2 regions of the Blautia aquisgranensis genome follow, and region 1 is predicted to be linked to the other one. Evidence: predicted binding sites of a transcription regulator. Region 1 holds the regulator's gene; the other holds the start of a gene.

The links. The regulator Rex, encoded in region 1, represses fermentation and respiration genes when NADH is low (regulators of the CRP and FNR family bind a similar motif). The targets are predictions, from matches to a motif close to ATTGTTAANTANTTAACAAT.
Region 2: a site for Rex is predicted at 2,166-2,185, ahead of WMO28_RS06400 (4Fe-4S dicluster domain-containing protein). Genes of this name have one in related genera too.

What each region holds. Positions count from the first base shown of each region.
Region 1 covers NZ_JBBMEJ010000022.1:16,301-19,726, forward strand. The annotation lists gene abc-f (ribosomal protection-like ABC-F family protein) at 1-1,038, opposite strand, end outside; gene WMO28_RS14565 (redox-sensing transcriptional repressor Rex) at 1,254-1,898, shown strand; gene WMO28_RS14570 (NAD(P)H-hydrate dehydratase) at 1,967-3,426, shown strand, end outside.
Region 2 covers NZ_JBBMEJ010000006.1:35,096-38,521, reverse strand. The annotation lists gene WMO28_RS06410 (NADH-quinone oxidoreductase subunit NuoF) at 1-1,452, opposite strand, end outside; gene WMO28_RS06405 (NAD(P)H-dependent oxidoreductase subunit E) at 1,449-1,928, opposite strand; gene WMO28_RS06400 (4Fe-4S dicluster domain-containing protein) at 2,311-3,426, shown strand, end outside.

The DNA of each region.
Region 1 (3,426 bases):
AATATCCGAAAAAAGTGTCTGTCCCGGGAATGCTTTGGAAAGCTCTTCTACATGGAGAACATCATTGCCGCTTAAAACGCGGGGCTCCAGGGAGATACGCATACGATCCTGGATCTCCAGCGGCTTCTCAATGCGCTGCACGCGATCCAGCATCTTCTCACGGCTCTCAGCGCGTTTGATGGATTTCTCACGGTTAAAAGATTTCAGCTTGGCGATCACAGCCTCCTGATGTTTGATATCTCGCTGCTGATTCAGGTATGCCTTATACTGTGCATCACGAAGCTGTGCCTTCTTGAGCGCATAAGCTGAATAGTTTCCGCTGTATACACGGGTCTGGCCGGCCTCGATCTCTACCACCTTGGTGACTACCTTATCCAGGAAATAACGGTCATGGGATACGATGAATACCGCGCCCGGATAATTGAGAAGATAAGTCTCAAGCCAGGAAATGCTCTCCATGTCCAGGTGGTTGGTAGGTTCATCCAGAAGCAGGATGTCCGGCTTGGAGAGAAGCATCTTACCCAGGGCTACGCGGGTCTTCTGGCCTCCGGAAAGAGTCTCGATGTATTTGTCATAGTCTTCTTCTGTGAATCCCAGACCTTTCAGTACACCGGTAAGCTCGCTCTTGTAAGCATAGCCGTTCTCCAGCTCAAACTGATGGGTGAGACGGGTATAGGTCTCCATCAGACGGTTCAGGTCATCGCCGGTAACGTTGTTCATTTCCTGCTCCAGGGAGCGGATGCGGCGTTCCATATCGATGATGTGCTGCTTGGTGGTAAGAAGCTCCTCGTATATGGTATGGTGCCCGTGGATATCCTGATACTGGGCAAGGTAACCGATATTTTTGTCGCGGGCGAGCACCACCGTACCGGAATCCGCGGAAATCTCCTGCATGATAATGCGGAGAAGTGTAGTCTTACCTGCACCGTTGCAGCCGATCAGAGCTGCCTTTTCACGATCCTCAATATGAAAGGATGCGTCGTTCAAGATTACTTTTTCGCCAAAGGCTTTGCATATATTCTGACATGATAAAATCATAAAAACTGTCCTCCTGTACAAAGGATCCTGTCTCTGTTTCGTAAAAAACAGGAAAAATCCTCTACCTATTATAACGGAAACCGCGGGGATTTCAAAGAAAAAATCAAATATTTGAAAAAATATGAAGAAATTTGTACATAAGTCACAAGATTAATTGACAGGAAAATATCAATTCGGTATAATTAACCTAGTGTAAGATAAGGAGGGAAACTATCGTGGAGACAAAACAAATCTCGAAAGCGGTGATTAAGCGTCTGCCACGCTACTACCGCTACTTAGGAGAGCTGATGGAAGACAATGTAGAGCGTATTTCTTCCAATGAATTAAGTAAGAAGATGCACACCACAGCTTCCCAGATCCGTCAGGATCTTAATAATTTTGGCGGTTTTGGTCAGCAGGGGTATGGCTATAATGTACATTATCTTTATACGGAGATCGGTAAGATCCTGGGACTGGATACGATTCATCCGATGATCATTCTTGGTGCAGGTAATCTGGGACAGGCACTTGCCAATTATGTGGACTTTGAGAAAAGGGGCTTTAAGCTGGTAGGAATTTTTGATGTAAACCCTGTTCTTGAGGGAATTGCAGTCCGCGGACTGGAGATCCAGATGCTCAGTGAGCTTCCGTTTTTCCTGAAAGAGAATAACGTGGAGATCGCTATTCTTACTCTTCCTAAGAATAAGGCCAAAGAAATGGCAGATATTCTGGTAGAGAACGGTATTAAGGCTATCTGGAATTTTGCACATCTTGATCTGGAGACACCGGATGATGTGATCGTGGAGAACGTACATCTTTCCGAGAGTCTGATGACACTGTCTTATAATCTGAGTAAATACAGGCAGGAGCATGTGGAATAGTAAAATCAGAGAATGAGGCTGCCGGAGACGGCAGCTTTCTCTGTTACAGAGGGAGGTATAGAAACAGCATGAAGAAGCTTGTTACCTGCGGGGAAATGAAGAATCTGGACAGTGCCACAATCCACAAGATCGGAGTGGCATCAGAAGTTCTGATGGAGCGGGCAGCACTGAAGGTCGTAGAAGAGACAGAGAAGTACCTTGGAAAGAATGAACGGATCCTGGTTGTCTGCGGAAGCGGAAACAATGGCGGTGATGGAATTGCGGTTGCCAGGATCTTTCATCTGAAAGGAATTCGTGCAGATTTCTACATGGCCGGAAACAAAGAAAAAATGACCCGGGAGACGACCTTACAATACAAGATCGCCACCGGTTATCATGTGCCGGAGGTGAATAACCCGGACTGGAGTGAATATACTACTATAGTAGATGCCGTGTTCGGTGTGGGGCTTGCGCGTCCGATCGAGGGACGATATGCTGAGATCATTCATGAGATGAACAGTGCGCGGGCCAAAAAGATCGCTGTAGACATCCCATCAGGAGTTAACGGAGATACTGGCCTGGAAATGGGCATTGCTTTCAGCGCAGATCTGACTGTCACATTCGCATACCGGAAGAGAGGACTTTGCTTTTATCCGGGAAGGCTGTATGCAGGAAAGATCGTGGTAGCTGATATCGGGATCTATGAGCAGGAAGCTGTGAAGGCATCCGCACGCTGTCTGGAAAAGAAAGACCTGAAGCTGTTTCCGGAGCGTGATCCCGGCGGAAATAAAGGTACCTTCGGAAAAATTCTTTTTGTTACCGGAAGTGCAGGTATGTGCGGAGCAGCTTACTTAAGCGCAAGCGCAGCACTCCGGGCCGGGGCGGGAATGGTGAAGATTCAGACAGTGGAGGAGAACCGGATCCCATTGCAGATCCTTCTTCCGGAGGCTATGGTATGCACCCGTTTTGATGAGGAATCCAATGAACAGCTTCTTTCCTGGTGCGATGTGATCGTGATCGGACCGGGACTTGGAACTTCCGGGGAGAGCCGTGAGAGAGAACAGTGGTTTCTCACGGCAGCTGCCCGCGAAAAGAAGTATCTTGTGCTGGATGCAGACGGGCTGAATCTTCTGGCCGCGCATCCTCAGTGGAAGGAATTCTTAGGTGAGAATGTGATTCTGACTCCGCATATCGGAGAGATGAGTCGCCTCTGCGGCAAAACGATCCGGGAAATTCAGGAAACACTTGCCCGAACTGCCATTGATTATGCCGGAGAAACCGGCACTGTCTGTGTACTGAAAGACGCATGTACGGTTATTACAGATGGCAGAGAGGATATTTATCTGAATCTTTCCGGCAATTCCGGCATGGCCACAGCAGGAAGCGGAGATGTGCTTTCCGGGCTTCTTGCAGGCGTATTATGTATGTATCTGAAAACGGAGGAACAGCCTCCCATGGTTTTAAAGGCCGCGTTAGGTGTTTATCTTCACGGACTTTGCGGCGATCTTGCAGCCACGAAAAAAGGAAAGCGCAGTATGCTGGCAGGAGA
Region 2 (3,426 bases), on a different contig from region 1:
AACACATTTACCGCAGCTCTCACGCTGTGTAAAGCTCATGAAGAAACGTGCAACCTCTACCATACAGGTATTCTCATCCATAACAACAAGTCCGCCGGAGCCCATGATGGCATCCAGTTTTTTAACAGAATCAAAATCAAGAGGATGATCGATCTGATCATCGATCAGACATCCGCCGGAAGGACCGCCGATCTGTACACCCTTAAATGCAGCACCACTCTTAAGGCCACCACCGATATCATAAATGATATGACGGAGGCTTGTTCCCATTGGAACCTCGATAAGACCGGTGTTCTCAATGGAACCTGTAAGTGAGAAGGTCTTGGTTCCAGGGCTTCCCTCTGTACCGATGGTGTGGAACCAGTCAGCACCCTGAAGGATGATCTTCGGTACGTTGGCATAAGTCTCTACGTTATTAAGAACCGTAGGTTTGCCCCACAGACCCTGCTCAACAGTTCTCGGAGGTTTTACTCGAGGCATACCTCTGTTACCCTCGATGGATGCAGTCAGGGCAGAACCTTCACCACATACGAACGCTCCGGCACCACGGTTGATATGTAAGTGGAAATTAATACCGGAACCAAGGATATTATCACCAAGAAGGCCATAAGACTCTGCCTGCTCAATGGCCATTCGAAGTCTCTGTACAGAAAGAGGATACTCGGCACGTACATAAATGTAACCGTCTTCTGCGCCTACTGCATAAGCGGCGATCACCATACCCTCGATCATCTTGTAAGGATCACCTTCCATTACGGAACCATCCATGAAAGCTCCCGGGTCACCCTCATCACCATTACATACTACATAGCGTACTTTCTCCGGCTGGCGTGCTACCTGTGACCATTTCTTGCCAGCAGGGAAACCTGCACCACCACGGCCACGGAGACCGGATTTTGTGATCTCATCAATAACGCCCTGCGGGGTCATCTCAAAGAAAGCCTTCGCCATAGCGGAAAATCCACCTACGGAAATATATTCATCAATAGACTCTGCATCGATCTTACCACAGTTCTCAAGAACGATCCTTGTCTGCTGGTTCAGGAACGGAATATCGCTTGGATGTGGACAGGCCTCATCATTATGACGATAGAACAGACGGTCAACCGGCAGTCCGCAGATCACGGTTTTCTCTACGATCTCGCGGCAGTCATCTACCTGAACATGAACATACTGATAATCATATGGCTCAATTCTCATAAGAGGTCCAAGTTCACATAATCCCTGGCATCCGGTCTTAACGATACCTACATGAGGAACATCCTTCTGCATCTCAACCGCAACACCCTCGATACCTTCACAGAGTCTTGACATTTCTTCGTAAATCTTCTGAGCACCGGAAGCGATACATCCGGTACCGGAACAGACGAGAACACGGCAGGTATAGCCATCAAGATTCTTCTTAACCTCAGCCTGTTTGTTTTTCAGATCTTCCATACTGGTTATACTCATACGCTCTCACCTCTCAATTCATTTAAAAGCTCAATAGCCTTCTCAGGTGTCATTTTCGGGTGAACCTCATCATTTACAGTTAAGGTCGGTGCAAGTCCGCAGGCACCAAGACAGGATACTGTCTCAACTGTAAAAAGCATATCATCGGTTGTGTGTTTCTTATGGTTCAGCCCAAGTTCTTTAAGCATTGCTTCCTTTACAGGCATGGACTTACGTACATGACAGGCAGTTCCGTCACATACCTTGATAATGTACTTGCCTTTCGGCTCAAAGGAAAAATTCTCATAGAAAGTGGCTACACTGTACGCCTTTGCTTCTTTTACACCAATCTGTTCCGCAACATAAGTAAGAAGCTCTCCCGGGAGATAACGGTACTCAGCCTGAATATCCTGCATGATCGGTATCAGCGATGCAGCTTTCCGGCCGTAGTGCTCGATGATCTCATCCGTTTTTTTGTAATACGTCTGGTCTAACATTCGGTTCCCTCCTTGTTTCTGATAGATTTTCCACTTGATTGATCTGACCTTATATAGTAGTCAGGTTTTTAACACTCTGTCAGTGCCGCGCAGTTGTGCAAACCAGTAATTTGCACTATTATCGTGCTTTTAATTATAACTTACATCGTCATTTTTCACAAGTGATTTTTCTCTTTTTTCAGAATATATTAAAATGTTTACAAAGGCTTACCAGTTTTGTGTCTATTTTCTTCAAAATATGTTCAATTATTAACATTCCTGATATAAAAAAAACGATATCCTGTCGAAAGTTTTCATCTCCTTATTGATTTTATTTCTCATTTACTATACTATGAAGAAAAGTGCGTGGAAAACATTTATCAATAATAAAAGGAGAATACTTATGCGAAATTTTGACACCCCTGTTAAACAGATCCGACGAAAGATTTTTACAGAAATTGCCAGCATCGGATTTAACTCCTCGGATGAATCTTTGATCCACGATATTGAATCCATTCCGTATAATATTGTTGAGGAACGGGCCAGATACCGTGAAAGCATCTACCGTGAACGTGCAGTCGCAAGCGAGCGTGTCCGTCTGGCCATGGGCCTTTCTCTTCGTCCCGAGAACCGTTCGGTTCATCTTACCGATGGTGTAAAAGCCAGCAATATCGATGAGAAATACTACGAGCCGCCACTTATGCAGGTGATCCCTTCCGCATGTTCCGCATGCGAATCCAACAAATACGAGGTCAGCAATATGTGCCGCGGCTGCGTTGCACACCCCTGTATGCTTACCTGTCCAAAGGGTGCCATCTCCATGGTCAACGGAAGGTCTTTTATCGACCAGGAAAAATGTATCCACTGCGGAAGATGCAAGGCAGTCTGTCCCTATGATGCTATCGCTCATAAGGAACGCCCCTGCGAACGTGCCTGTGGTGTAAAGGCTATTGAAAGTGACGAACTTGGCCGCGCTTCCATCAATCAGGACAAGTGCGTTTCCTGCGGAATGTGTATGGTAAGCTGTCCTTTTGGTGCTATTTCAGACAAATCGCAGATTTTTCAGCTGGCACATGCACTCAGAGAAGGCAATGAAATTATAGCGGAGGTGGCTCCTGCCTATATCAATCAGTTCGGCGAGGATGTCACTCCAGGCAAATTCCGTTCCGCTTTGACCAGACTTGGTTTTTCTGATGTTTATGAGGTTGCTCTCGGTGCTGATATCGGCTGTATTTCTGAGGCTCACCATTATGCTAAGGAAGTAGCTACCGGAAATCTTCCGTTCCTGCTCACCTCCTGCTGCCCATCCTGGTCTGTAATGGCAAAGAAATATTTTCCGGATATGATCGATAACATCTCCCAGGAACTGACTCCGATGGTAGCCACCGCCCGTATCGTCAAAAAAGAGCACCCGGATGCAAAGGTTGTATTTATCGGACCCTGTGCTTCGAAAAAGCTGGAAGCAATGCGTCATTCTGTAAGAAGTGATGTAGATTTTGTTATCACCTTTGAGGAACTC